DNA from 2 places in the Nonomuraea longicatena genome. Region 2 is predicted to be linked to the other one. Evidence: riboswitches for the same ligand, from Rfam matches in the RefSeq annotation. Region 2 holds a riboswitch; the other holds the start of a gene.
The links. Region 2 has a riboswitch for glycine ahead of gcvP (aminomethyl-transferring glycine dehydrogenase). Riboswitches for the same ligand answer to the same signal wherever they lie in the genome.

Region 1: another riboswitch for glycine. It lies ahead of gcvT (glycine cleavage system aminomethyltransferase GcvT); the one in region 2 lies ahead of gcvP (aminomethyl-transferring glycine dehydrogenase).

What each region holds. Positions count from the first base shown of each region.
Region 1 covers NZ_BAAAHQ010000063.1:22,427-29,409, reverse strand. Annotated here, with positions in the region: gene ABD120_RS38465 (L-serine ammonia-lyase) at 1-1,073, opposite strand, end outside; gene gcvH (glycine cleavage system protein GcvH) at 1,134-1,523, opposite strand; gene gcvT (glycine cleavage system aminomethyltransferase GcvT) at 1,524-2,606, opposite strand; glycine riboswitch at 2,640-2,736, opposite strand; glycine riboswitch at 2,737-2,834, opposite strand; gene ABD120_RS38450 (VOC family protein) at 2,881-3,294, opposite strand; gene ABD120_RS38445 (TetR/AcrR family transcriptional regulator) at 3,369-3,953, shown strand; gene ABD120_RS38440 (hypothetical protein) at 3,964-4,467, opposite strand; gene ABD120_RS38435 (DUF6286 domain-containing protein) at 4,468-5,070, opposite strand; gene ABD120_RS38430 (alanine racemase) at 5,209-6,402, shown strand; gene ABD120_RS38425 (DUF3618 domain-containing protein) at 6,403-6,711, opposite strand; gene bcp (thioredoxin-dependent thiol peroxidase) at 6,796-6,983, shown strand, end outside.
Region 2 covers NZ_BAAAHQ010000025.1:40,523-47,505, reverse strand. Annotated here, with positions in the region: gene ABD120_RS24470 (tetratricopeptide repeat protein) at 1-678, opposite strand, end outside; gene gcvP (aminomethyl-transferring glycine dehydrogenase) at 1,270-4,098, opposite strand; glycine riboswitch at 4,252-4,344, opposite strand; gene ABD120_RS24460 (MerR family transcriptional regulator) at 4,371-4,991, opposite strand; gene ABD120_RS24455 (bifunctional nuclease family protein) at 5,140-5,610, opposite strand; gene ftsR (transcriptional regulator FtsR) at 5,705-6,361, opposite strand; gene ABD120_RS24445 (double zinc ribbon and FHA domain-containing protein) at 6,358-6,870, opposite strand.

The DNA.
Region 1 (6,983 bases), on a different contig from region 2:
AGGCCCGCGGCCGCCATCGAGCACGCCGAGCCCACCTCGCCCTGGCACCCTACCTCCGCCCCCGAGATCGACGCGTTCTCCTTGAACAGGACGCCGATCGCGGCCGCCGTCAGCAGGAAGCGGACGACCCCGTCGTCATCGGCCTGCGGGACGAACCGGGTGTAGTAGGTCAGCACCGCCGGGATGATCCCGGCCGCGCCGTTGGTGGGGGCGGTGACGATGCGGCCGCCGGCCGCGTTCTCCTCGTTTACGGCGAGGGCGAACAGCGACACCCAGTCCATCGTCTGCAGCGGGTCCTTCTCGGGGGACTCACTGCACAGGCGCCGGTGGAGCTGGTGGGCACGCCGTTTGACCTTGAGGCCGCCGGGCAGCACGCCCTCCTTGGCGATGCCGCGCCGTACGCACTCGCCCATGACCTGCCACAGGTGCAGGATGCCGCTGCGGATCTCCTGCTCGGTACGGCCGAACGCCCTCTCGTTGGCCAGCATGAGCCCGGAGATGGACAGCCCGGTGTTGGAGCAGTGCTTCAGCAGTTCCTCGGCGGTGGTGAAGGGGTAGGGCAGGACGGTGTCGTCGGGCTTGATGCGGTCGGCGCCGGTGGCGTTCTCGTCGACCACGAAGCCGCCGCCGACCGAGTAGTAGATCTTCTCGCGCAGGACGGTGCCGTCCTCGGCGCGGGCGGTGAAGCGCATCCCGTTGGGGTGGCCGGGCAGGGAGATCTTGCGTTCGAAGACGAGGTCCTCGCCGACGACGAAGGGGATCTCCTTGGTGCCGTAGAGGCGGACGGTGCCGGAGGTGCGCATCTCGGCGAGTCTGTCGTCGACGGTGTCGACGTCGACCAGTTCCGGCTTCTCTCCGGACAGGCCGAGCAGGACGGCCTTGTCGCTGCCGTGGCCTTTGCCGGTCAGGCCGAGCGAGCCGTACAGGATCGCCTCGACGCGAGCGGTGGCGTCGAGGAGGCCGTCGGTGTCGAGACCTCGGGCGAACTTGTGGGCGGCGGCCATCGGGCCGCCGGTGTGCGAGCTCGACGGACCGATGCCGATCTTGAAGAGGTCGAAGACGCTGATCGCCATGGGATGCGCCCTTCCGCGCTGGTGGTGCGCCGGGGCCCGGCAGGGCCCCGGCATGGTGGGTCAGGACTCGGCGGAGGTGAGGGCGGCGTACTCCTCGGCCGTCAGGAGGTTCTCGGGGTCGCCCTCCAGGCGGATGCGGAACATCCAGCCGTCGCCGTACGGGTCGCTGTTGCAGAGTGAGGGGTCGTCGACGACGGCCCGGTTCACCTCGATGACCTCGCCGCCGACGGGGGCGTAGATCTCGCTGACCGACTTGGTCGACTCGACCTCGCCGATGGACTCGCCTTCCTCGACGTTCACACCCACCTCGGGAAGCTGGACGAAGACGACGTCACCGAGGGCGTCGGCGGCGAAGGCGGTGATCCCGACGGTCAGCGTCAGGCCGTCGTCGAGGCCGGCCACCCACTCGTGCTCCTTGGTGTAGCTCAGCTCGTCAGGGATGTTGCTCACTTACTTCCTCCTGTAGAAAGGCAGCTCGACCAGGTCCACGCCTTCGTGGCTGCCTCGGATGTCCACGGCCAGTCCTTCGGTGACTCCAGTGTCCACGTAGGCCATCGCGATCGGCTTCCCGAGGGTCTGGGAAGGCGCTCCGCTGGTGACCTCGCCGACGACGGCGCCGTCCTTGGTCACGGGGTACCCGTGGCGGGGCACCCTGCGGCCCTGGGCGACGAGTCCGACCAGGCGGCGCCGGGGCGGAGTGTCCTTGACCGCCTCCAGCGCCGCCCGGCCGACGAAGTCTCCGGGCTTGTCGAATTTCACCACTCGTCCCAGTCCCGCGTCGAACGGGGTGAGGGCGGTGGACAGCTCGTTGCCGTACAGCGGCATGCCCGCCTCCAGGCGGAGCGTGTCGCGGGAGGACAGCCCGGCGGCCACCAGCCCGTACGGTTCCCCCGCCTTGGTCAGCGCGTGCCAGAGCGAGACGGCGTCGGCGTTCGCGACGAACAGCTCGAATCCATCCTCACCGGTGTAGCCGGTGCGCGCGATGAGCGCCTGGGCTCCGGCGACGGTGCCGGGCAGTCCGGCGTAGTACTTGAGGCCGGGCAGGTCGGCGTCGGTGAGCGTGGCGAGGATCTCCTGCGCGCGCGGTCCCTGCACCGCGATGAGCGCGTACTGGTCGGAGCGGTCCTCGACGGCCGCGTCGAAGGCGCTGGAGCGGGTGGTCAGCTCACGGGCGACGAGTTCGTAGTTGGAGGCGTTGGCGACGACCATGAACTCCTCGTCGCCGAGGCGATAGACGATGAGGTCGTCGAGGACGCCGCCCTCGGCGTTGACGATCATGGTGTAGCGGGCGCGGCCGACGGCGAGGGCGGACAGGTGGCCGACGAGGGCGTGGTCGAGGGCCTGCCCGGCCTGCGGGCCGGTCACGAAGATCTCGCCCATGTGGGAGAGATCGAACAGTCCGGCTGCGGTGCGTACGGCGGTGTGCTCGATGGACTCGCTGCCGTAGCGCAGGGGCATGAGCCAGCCCGCGAAGTCGGTCAGTGTCGCGCCGAGACTCTCATGGATGTCTCGCAGCGGCGTCGGTCGGGACATGTGCGCACCTCAGGGCAGGATCGGATGCCAGCATCCTCCCCCTCTGTCATGGTTGCCTGAGAGCTTCGCCCGGGTTTTGCCGGACTTTCACCTTCGGCGAGGTCGCAAGGACCTGCTTTCCAGAGGCCACCTCGCCCGCGCGGTCCTTTGCCTTGAGAGGTTCGCGGGGAGGGCTTGCTCCTTCAGGGTTCCTGACCGGGTGTCAGGACGCTCTCCCGCGTGGGTTCATCGGTGCCACCGCCAGCCTAGTGCCGCCATGGGGGTGTTGTCGCGTTCAGGATGTGCTGTCCACGAACTGGGAGGCGTACTCCTCGGTGGGCGGAATGTTGGTGATGATGTCGATGAGGAGGCCGTTGGGGTCGGCGACGATGAAGTGTCGCTGCCCGAAGTCCTCGGTGCGGAGGTCGAGTTCGGCTTTCAGGCCCTCCTTGACGACCAGGCGCTCCCATTCGGCGTCCACGTCCTCGACCTCGACGTTGAGCAGGACGCCCTGGGCGGTCTTGCGGTAGGCGGCGGGCACGGTGGGGTGGGCGTGGTCGAGCAGGGCCAGTTCGTGGCCGCCACGTCGCAGGCTGACGTACCAGTCGGCCTCGAAGGTGATCTCGAAGCCGAACAGGTTCACGTAGAAGTCGCGCGACTCCCGGATGCGGGAGGTGCCGATCACGGGGTAGAGGCTCTGGAGTTTCACGGTGAATCCTTTCACATACCGCTGGTATGCGAGTAAGCTAGTTCGCATACCAGCGGTATGTCAAGGAGGAGTCCATGCCGAGCACGCGAGCGGAACAGCGGGCCCAGACCAGGCGCGCCCTGATGGCCGAGAGCAGGCGGCTGTTCGCCACCGAGGGGTACGCCGCCGTGGGCCTGTCGGAGATCGTCTCGGCCGCCGGGGTGACCAAGGGCGCGCTCTACCACCACTTCGCCAGCAAGGCCGAGCTGTTCGAGGCCGTGCTCGCCGAGGTCCAGCAGGAGGTGGCCGACCGGGTCGCCACGGCCGCCGACCGGCAGTCCGACCCGTGGGAGCAGCTGACCACCGGCTGCCGCACGTTCCTGGCGGCCAGCACCGCGCCGGAGATCCAGCGGATCATGCTCATCGACGGCCCGGCCGTACTCGGCTGGTCGCGCTGGCGCGAACTCGACGAGGCGGGCTCCGGACGACACCTGGAGGAGTCGCTGTCGGCCCTCATCGCGGCGGGCGTGATCACGCCGCAGCCCGTCGCCCCGTTGACCCGCCTGCTGTCCGGGGCCATGAACGAGGCGGCGCTGTGGCTGGCCGACTCCTCCGGCCCCGACGACCTCGCCGCCACCCAGGCCGCCCTCTCCCGGATGCTGGCGGCCCTGCGAACTTGAGACTGCGGGCTTAGTTCTTGCGCACGTGCAACCGGATGACCGTGCCCAGGTCGTCGTCGCGGACCTCGCGCCGGATCCGGCCGACGATGTCCTTGTCCAGCTTGCCGACCACCGCGCCGACGTCGGTCGTCGCCGGGCAGGTCAGGTTGACGCGGAGGCGGTCGGCGCGGCCCACCACCCGCACCACCGCACGGGACAGGCCCTCGACGTCCTTCAGGCCCACGCACAGCATGGCCGTGCCCGTGCCGTCGCGCGCGCCCCTGCGCCCCCAGCCGAGGCTGAGCAGCAGCCAGCGCAGCGTGGTCAGGGCCAGCAGTACCAGAGCCAGGGCCGTGAGCCACAGCGCCCACGGGTGGGCGGCGACCGCGTCCGCGCTCTCCTGCGGCAGCAGCTTGGCGCGCGGCGCCTGGCCCGGCAGCTTGGACTGGCCGCGCAGGTAGGCGTACACGCCGACGGCGAGCAGGACGAGGCCGACGACCGCGAGGCCGATCCGGTTTCCCGAGTACTGCTTCATCTACAGCCCCCTCCGGCGCAGCCGTACGACGACCTCGCCCGCGCACAGCGCGCCGAGGCCCGCCAAGCGGTCGCCCACGGCGGTGCCGACCTGCCTGAGCATGGCGCCCGAACTCTCCGGGCCGGTGACGACGGTGACCTCGATCGTGCGCTTGCGCAGCCGCACGCGGGCGTGGCCGACGCCGTCCACCGCCTGGGCGACCGCGCGGACCGTACGGCGCAGGCCCGAGCGGGTGATCCCGATGACGATCAGCGGGTCGCCGGTCTCGACCGGCACCAGCCTGGTACGGCCCGGCAGCACCGCGAGCCCCAGCATCACCGTCCCGGCGACGGCCACGACCAGCGCGACGAAGGAGATCTCCCACCACGTCGTCCGCCCCGCCAGCGCGATGGCGCGCTCCAGGGGCAGCCAGCGGAGCGGGCGGCCCACGAGCGCGCAGACCACCTCGGCGGCGCTCAGCCCGAGCAGTGCGGTGAGGGTGAGGGCGAGGACCGATCCTGCGGGGGTTCGCGCGGGTTTGAGCACCCGGGTGGATCTGCGAAGCGGGGTCTCCGGCTGGGCGAAGGCGGCCGCGCCGGGCAGCAGTTGCTGGAGCGTGGTCATCACAGCTCCCAGGGGTATCGGCTCCCGTATCCGCCGGGCCGCCTCCCCGCCGCCGGTTTGCCGGATCATTACAGGCCCGCCCGATTAACGCGAACCATGCTCATGTTATTTTGCCCGGTATGCAACTACCCTGCTGATATGGATGACCGCCAGCGCTACGATCGCGCGACGTCCGCCCTTGAACCCCCCTTCGCGATCCTCGACCTGGCGGCCATGCGGGCGAACGCGGCCGACCTCGCGCGGCGGGCCGGCGGCAAGCCGATCCGCGTCGCCACCAAGTCCGTGCGCTCGCGCCCGCTGCTCGAACTCCTCCTCTCGCTGCCCGGCTTCCGCGGCCTCATGGCGTTCACGCTGCCCGAAGCGCTCTGGCTGGTCTCCCACGGCTTCACCGACGTCCTCGTCGCCTACCCGAGCGCGGACCGGGCCGCCCTCGCGCGCCTGGCCGCCGACCCCGTCGCCGCGCGCGAGATCACGCTCACCGTCGACTCCGCCGCCCACCTCACCCACCTCGACGAGGCCCTGGCCGATGCGGGAGCGCGGGAGGAGCTCCGGCTCTGCCTCGACCTCGACGCCGGGTACCACGCCCTCGGCGGGCGCTTTCGCGCCGGGGCGCTGCGCTCGGCCGTGCGCACCCCGGACCAGGCAGCGAGCCTCGCCGCCGCCATCGGCAAGCGGCCCGGACTACGGCTGGTCGGACTTCTGGCCTACGAGGCCCAGATCGCCGGAGTCGGGGACGACCCGCCGGGCAGCGCCGTGCTCGCCCGCGCGATCCGGGTCATGCAGCACCGCTCGGCCCGCGAACTGACCGTCCGCAGAGGGCGCGTCGTGGCCGCCGTACGCCGCCACGCCGACCTCGAGTTCGTCAACGGCGGCGGCACCGGCAGCATCGAGCGGACCGTGCGGGAGAAGGCCGTCACCGAGGTCTCGGCGGGCTCCGGGTTCTTCCATCCGAGGCTGTTCGACCACTACCGGAGCTTCACCGGCAGGCCCGCCGCCCTGTTCGCGCTGCCGGTCGTCCGCAGGCCGGGGCCCGAGGTCGCGACCGTGCTCGGCGGCGGCTACACCGCCTCGGGGGCGGCCGGGCCGAGCCGGTTGCCGCAGCCGTACCTGCCCGGGGGGCTCGGCTACGCGGCCGGCGAGGGCGCCGGGGAGACGCAGACCCCGCTCATCGGACCCGCCGCGCGGGACCTGCGGATCGGCGACCGCGTGTGGTTCCGGCACGCCAAGGCGGGCGAACTGTGCGAACGCTTCGACCGCCTGCACCTCGTCGAGGGCGAGGCGGTCACCGGCGTCGTGCCCACCTATCGGGGCGAGGGCCGTACGTTCCTGTGATCAGTGACGGCGCCTGCGGCGCCACAGCACGACGAGCGCACCCACGACCAGCGCCGCGCCCACGCCGACCAGCACCGGGGCGAGGCTCGGCGGCTCGTCGTCCCACAACCCCTCCGCGTCCTCGCCCACCTCGACCGGACGGGCCGACAGCCCGAGAGCGTCGCCCACGCGCGCCTTCACGTCGGCCACCGTACGCTCGGCGACCTTCTTCGGGCTCACCCGGTCGGCGATGGCGTCGACCGTGTGCGCCAACTCGGCGCGGGTGCGCGTGATCCGCCGCTCCAGCTCATCGGGGTCGGTCTCGGCCATGGCTCTCCTCAACGCTCGTGCGGCGACCAGTCTGTCAGGTCGGGCCTTCGTACGGCACGGCGACCGGCCCGGTAGGTTCGGGGAATGACCGAATCCAAGCTCGCAGCTGGTGATGTCGCGCCGGACTTCACGCTACCCGCCGCCGACGGCGCGGACATCTCACTCGCTGCGTTGCGCGGCAAGCGAGTGATCCTTTACTTCTACCCCGCCGCGATGACCCCCGGCTGCACCAAGCAGGCGTGCGACTTCCGCGACAACCTCGGGCAGCTCAC
Region 2 (6,983 bases):
GGCCAGCAACTCGATCGCCAGCGCGGACGTCTCGGGCTCGGCGCCGTCCTCGACGGCACCGGCGAACTCGGCGCAGGCGAGCTCCAGGTGCGCGATGCCGAGTTGCACCCGCAGGCGCGGCGTCGCCGACGCGGGCGCCTCGGCCAGCGCGGCCAGCAGCACGTCGGCGGCCTCCCCCGGCTCGCCGCGCTCCAGCAGGAGTTCGGCGAGTTGCTGGGCGGCGTGCGCCCCGAGCTCGGGCTCCCCCACGGCGATCGCCGAACGCAGTTCGCTCTCGGCGCGGTCGAGATCGCCGTCGTGGGCGGCCAGCCGGGCGAGGGCCAGATGGGCGAGGGGGGCGTAGGCGGCGTTGCCGACCCCGATGACGGCCTGCCAGGCGCCTCTGGCCTGGTCGAGACGGCCTTCGCGTTCGAACCCCTGCGCCAGGTGGCAGGCGGCCTGCGCGGCGTACTCGGGGTGCCCGCTCTCCAGCGCGACCCTGGCGGCGGCTCTGGCAGCGTCGGCGTCGCCGCGCTGCTCCAGGACCACGGCCAGCCCGACGGCGGCCTGGGCGCGGTCGGGGCCGTCGGGATCGCGGGCGAGGCCGGACAGGATGCCCGCCGCGCCGTCCAGGTCACCGTTCTCGGCCAGGCGCCGGGCCTGTTCCAGCAGGGGGGTGTCGACGTCAGGGGGTGTCAAGGAGGCTCCTTCGGCAGTGATCGCCATGAGCCTAACGACTCGTGACCCGGACGTCTCGCAACTCGCCCCCGTTCGTCGCCGTCCGGGCGCTTTCGCTGCCCCTCCGGTTGGCTCCTCTCTCTGTGGTCACTTCCGTTTCACGGCGCAGGTGGTCACTTCCGTTTCACGGCACAGCCCATCCACCGCCACCCGCCGCCGCCCCACCCGGCCCCCGATCACGCTCCTCCCCCGGCTCACCCACCGCCGCGACGACGCACGGACGAAGCAGAGCCCACGACCGCCGGCGACTCGACCACGAAAAGGCGGCGCTGCGGCCCGGATTCAGGGGACGTCGGCTCGCTACGGCGAGACGAAAGGCGCCGCACGACGAGGTGTCGTGCGGCGCGGTTCGGCGCCGAGGGTGCGGCGGCCGGCGCGGGCCCGTCGGACGGCTCACAGCGGAGTCGTCACGGCGGGCCCGGTGTCAGACCGAGCGGCGGCGCTGGAGGCCGCGAGCCGGGGACGGCGGGGCGCGTGCCGGTGGCTTCGCCGTAATAGACAGAGCCTCTACGCCGTGACTCAGACCAGCCTTCTACGAAGAAGCGGGAAGCCCTAGTCCTCGTACGCCGACAACGGCGGGCAGGAGCACACCAGGTTGCGGTCCCCGTATGCCTGGTCGATGCGGCGGACCGGCACCCAGTACTTGCCGTCGCGCAGCGAGGCCAGCGGGTAGGCCGCCTCGGTCCGCGAGTACGGGTGCGTCCACTCGTCGGCGGCCACCGACTCGGCGGTGTGCGGCGCGTTGCGCAGCGGGTTGTCCGTCGCGTCGTAGGCGCCGGAGGCCACCTTGGCGATCTCGCCCCGGATGGCGACCATCGCCTCGGCGAAGCGGTCCAGTTCGCCCAGGTCCTCGCTCTCCGTCGGCTCGATCATCAGCGTGCCCGCCACCGGGAAGGACATGGTGGGCGCGTGGAAGCCGTAGTCGATGAGGCGCTTGGCGACGTCGTCGACGGTGACGCCGGTCTCCTTGGTGATCTGGCGCAGGTCGATGATGCACTCGTGGGCAACCAGCCCGCCGCGCCCGGTGTACAGGACCGGGTAGTGGGGGGCCAGGCGGCGGGCGAGGTAGTTGGCCGACAGGATCGCCTGCTCGGTGGCCGAGCGCAGGCCCTCGCCGCCCATCATGCGGATGTAGGCCCAGGAGATCGGCAGGATCCCGGCCGACCCGTACGGCGCCGCCGACACCGGCCCGACCGGCGAGCCGTCGCGCAGCGCGTGGCCGGGCAGGTAGGGGGTCAGGTGGCCGCGGACCGCGACGGGTCCGACGCCGGGCCCGCCGCCGCCGTGCGGGATGCAGAAGGTCTTGTGCAGGTTGAGGTGGGACACGTCGGCCCCGAACTCGCCCGGCTTGGCGAGGCCGACGAGCGCGTTGAGGTTGGCGCCGTCGACGTACACCTGGCCGCCCGCGTCGTGGACCTTGGCGCAGATCTCGGTGATGGCCTCCTCGTACACCCCGTGGGTCGAGGGGTAGGTGACCATGATCGCGGCCAGGGTGTCGCGGTGCTTGGCCAGCTTCGCGTCGAGGTCGGCGAGGTCGACGTTGCCGTCGTCGTCGCAGGCGACCACGACGACCCGCATCCCGGCCATGACGGCGCTGGCGGCGTTGGTGCCGTGCGCGGAGGACGGGATGAGGCAGACGTCGCGGCCGAGGTCGCCGTTGGCCCGGTGGTAGGCGCGGATGGCCAGCAGCCCGGCGAACTCGCCCTGGGATCCGGCGTTCGGCTGGATGGAGACGGCGTCGTAGCCGGTCACCTCGGCCAGCCAGGACTCAAGCGTGCCGATCAGCTCCAGGTAGCCCTCGGCCTGCTCGGCGGGCGCGTACGGGTGCACGGCGGCGAACTCGGGCCAGGTGATGGGCTCCATCTCGGTGGTCGCGTTGAGCTTCATGGTGCAGGAGCCCAGCGGGATCATGGAGCGGTCGAGCGCGATGTCCTTGTCCTGGAGCTTGCGCAGGTAGCGCAGCAGCGCGGTCTCCGAACGGTGGCTGTGGAAGACGGGGTGGGTGAGGTAGTCGTCGTCGCGGGCGAGCCCGGCGGGCAGGGCGCGCTCGTCGGCCAGATCCGACAGCTCGACAGGGATACCGAAGGCGGCGGCGACCCGCTCCAGGTGGGCGAGTTCGGTCTTCTCGTCGCAGGCGACGGAGACGTGGTCGGCGTCGGCCTGCCACACGTTGACCCCGCGCTTGGCGGCCTCGGCGACGACCTGGGCGGCGCGGCCGGGCACGCGGGCGGTCACCGTGTCGAAGAACACCTCGTGGACGACCTCGACCCGGCCCGCGCGCAGTACCTCGGCGAGGGTGACGGCGTGGGCGTGGGCGCGGCGGGCGATGCGGCGCAGCCCGTCGGGGCCGTGGTAGACGGCGTACATTCCGGCGATGACGGCCAGCAGCACCTGCGCGGTGCAGATGTTGCTGGTGGCCTTCTCGCGGCGGATGTGCTGCTCGCGGGTCTGGAGGGCCAGGCGGTAGGCGGGAGCGCCGTCGGCGTCGACGGAGACGCCGACGAGGCGGCCGGGCATCTGCCGCTGCAACCCTTCGCGCACGGACATGTACGCGGCGTGCGGGCCACCGAATCCGAACGGCACGCCGAAGCGCTGGGAGGAGCCGATCGCGATGTCGGCGCCCAGAGAACCGGGCGAGGCGAGCAGGGTGAGGGCAAGCAGGTCGGCGGCGGCCACGACGATCGCCCCGGAGGCGTGGGCACGCTCGGCGACGGCACGGAAGTCGCGCACCCGCCCGGAGGCGCCGGGGTACTGCACCAGGACGCCGAAGCACTCGGGCAGATCGCCGTCGAGGTCGCTGAAGACCAGTTCGATGCCGAGGGGCTCGGCGCGGGTGGCGAGGACGGCCTTGGTCTGGGGCAGAGCGTCGGCGTCGACGACGAACACGGCGCTCTTCGACCGGCCCGCCCGGCGGGCCAGCGTCATCGCCTCGGCGGCGGCCGTGCCCTCGTCGAGGAGGGAGGCCCCGGCCACGTCGAGGCCGGTGAGGTCGGAGACGACGGTCTGGAAGTTGAGCAGCGCCTCCAGGCGGCCCTGGGAGATCTCGGGCTGGTACGGCGTGTACGCGGTGTACCAGCCGGGGTTCTCCAGCAGGTTGCGCCGGATGACGGCGGGCGTGATCGTGTCGTGGTAGCCCAGGCCGATCATCGAGGTCATGACCTGGTTGCGGTCGGCCAGCGCGCGCAGTTCGGCGATCGTCTCGCTCTCGGTGGCGGCGGCCGGCAGCTTCAGAGGGTCCTTCACCCGGATGGCCTCGGGGACGGCGACCGCGACCAGGTCGGCGACGGACTCGAAGCCCACCGCCTCCAGCATGCGCTGCTGCTCGTCGGCGGAAGGGCCGATATGCCGGGTGGCGAACGGCGGGGCTGTCAGGTCGGTCATGAGGGTGCCCTCCCGGAGGCTGTGGAGACCAGGCTTGCGCGGTGGCCGGATCTCCCCCTCTGTCATGGAACCTGAGAGCTTCACCCCTCACGAACGGGGGCTTGCACCGTCGGTGAGGCGCGTCTGGCGGACGCGCCCGCTTTCCAGAGTTGCCTCGCCCCAGCGGTACCGGTTGCCTGAGAGATTCCGGGGAGGGTTGCTCCTTCGGCGCCCCGACCGGGTCGGGGACTCTCCCGCAGGGGGTCATCAGCCTTCAGGGCATAGGTTACTACTTACCCGATACGTCGGGCACGCCTGCGTTGTGCGAGTTCGTCACCTGGGTGGTCGGCCGGGTCGTCGTCACCGGCCGCCGCTCGTTCCCCCGGCAGCTCCGCGAGCGACCCCTCGACCTCGCGCCAGACGCGGCCGAGTGCGATGCCGAACACGCCCTGACCGCCCTGGAGCAGGTCGATGACCTCGTCGGCCGAGGTGCACTCGTAGACGCTGACGCCGTCGCTCATGAGCGTGATCTGCGCAAGGTCGCCGACACCCCGGTCGCGCAGATGCTGGACGGCCGTGCGTATCTGCTGCAGCGAGACGCCGGTGTCGAGCAGCCGCTTGACCACTTTGAGCACCAGGATGTCGCGGAAGCTGTACAGACGCTGCGACCCGGAGCCCTGCGCGGCTCTTATCGTTGGCTCGACGAGCCCGGTGCGGGCCCAGTAGTCGAGCTGCCTGTAGGTGATGCCGGCCGCCGCGCAGGCCGTCGGGCCCCGGTAGCCGATGTCAGCCGGCAGCGCGGACGGCGCGTCGTCGAAGAGCAGACCCTGCTCTCCGGCACGCTGCCGCGCACTCTCGCGCCGCACCGGATCTTCCTGGCCGGCCGTCTTTCCCTCGCCGCTGCTGACCGCCACGCGGACCTCCGGCTTTCTCTCATCCCATGGCCTGATCTGGGGGTTCGTAAAAGGGCGACCACGGGTTTCACTTGCACCGTAGGACCGTGACCAGGCACAGTCAACGATCCGGCTCGGCGCGTCGTGAAGCGTAAATGCACTGAAATACCTACCCCGCCCTGCCGAAGTCCTCGGGCGAGATCGTGTCAAGGAACTCCCTGAACTTCTCCACCTCGTCCTCCTGGTCGTCCGGGATGATCACCCCGGCCTCCTGGACGACCTCCTCGCTGGCGTAGATGCGCGCTCCGGTGCGCAGAGCCAGGGCGATGGAGTCGGACGGCCTGGCGCTCACCTCGACCCCGTTGGAGAAGACCAGATCGGCGTAGAAGATGCCGTCGCGCAAAGCGGTGATGTTGATCTCGCGCAGGCCGACGCCCAGCGCGCTGAGCACGTCCCTGAACAGGTCGTGGGTCAGCGGCCGCGGGGGCGGCTCCTCCGCCTGGGCCAGCGCGATGGCCGTGGCCTCGGTCATGCCGATCCAGATGGGCAGGAACCGCTCACCGTGCGCCTCCTTGAGGAGGACGATCGGCTGATTTGTGGGCATTTCTACGCGAACGCCCACTACCTCCATCTGCAACACGAGCTGCTCCGTATCCGACACCTGACGGCACTTATGCAATTCAACGTAACACCCACCGGTGCCCGAAGGGTCCGCCGGTGACCTACTCGTGAACTCACCGGCCCAGAACATCCTTGATGCCGACCCTGAACAACGCGGCGTGCAGGTCCAGCAGCAGCCTCGACAGTTCCCTCGCGGCCTCGTCCGCGTGGCCGATGGCGCCGGGAGCGCGGCGCTTCAGGATGGGTGCGACCGACTGCTCCACCAGCCCGCTCTCCCGCTCCGCCGCGGCCTTGACCGCGCGCAGGTGGCGGGCGTGCAGCCCGAAACGGGACAGGGCCGCCACCGACCGGGCGATCACGAGCGCGTCCTCGTCGTAGCGCCTGGCCGTGGCCGCGAGCAGCCCGTAGTCCTCGAGTTCGGCGAGAGCCTCCTCCGACAGGCCCGCGGCCTCCAGGAGTTCGGTGCGAGACAGCCGCACCTCGGGCGGCCCCTCCTGCAGCGCGCGCGGGCGGCCGAACTCCTCGGCCAGCTTCTCCTTGATCACCCGCAGCGGCAGGTAGTGGTCCCGCTGCTCGCGCAGGATGTACCTCAGCTGCTCGACGTGCAGGTGGGTGAACTTGCGGTAGCCGGAGGGGCTGCGCTCGGGCTCGATGAGCCCCTCGCCCTCCAGGAACCGGATCTTGGAGATGGTGATGTCGGGGAACTCGGACCGCAGCAGGCCGAGCACCTCCCCGATGCTCATGTGCGAGCGCGCCGCCTGCGAGCTCATGCGCCGACGGCGGTCCGCATCAGGAAGACGAGGCGGAACTTCCCGATCTGCACTTCGTCGCCGGAGTGCAGCGGCACTTCCTCGATGCGCTCGCGGTTGACGTAGGTGCCGTTGAGGCTGCCCACGTCGCGCACCGAGAACTGCCCGCCTCTGTGGCGGTAGAACTCCACGTGCCTGCGCGAGACCGTGATGTCATCGAGGAAGATGTCGCTTTCCGGGTGGCGCCCGGTGGTGGTCAGGTCCTTGTCGAGGCGGAACCTGCTGCCCACGTTGGGGCCCCTGGTGACGGTCAGCAGCGCGGCTCCGGGCGGCAGCTGCTCGACCAGCTGGCGCTCGGCGAGCAAGAACTCACCGGTCTCCGCCTCGTACGCCTCGATTCCCGCGACCGAGATCGTCGACGTGGTGTCACCGGGGACCTCGTATCTGGTCACCGGTGTTCCACAACGGGAACAGAAACGGGCATCCTCGGGGTTGGCGTGCCCGCACTGCGTGCAGTAGACGCTCGGCATCGATCGGCTCGGCCTCCTACCGCGAAGTCGCGGCGACGGTGCTCGGGGCGCGCCTCGCTTCGCTCTTCAAGTTTGCGAATGCCGCAACTTACGCTGATCAGCGGGAAAGGTCA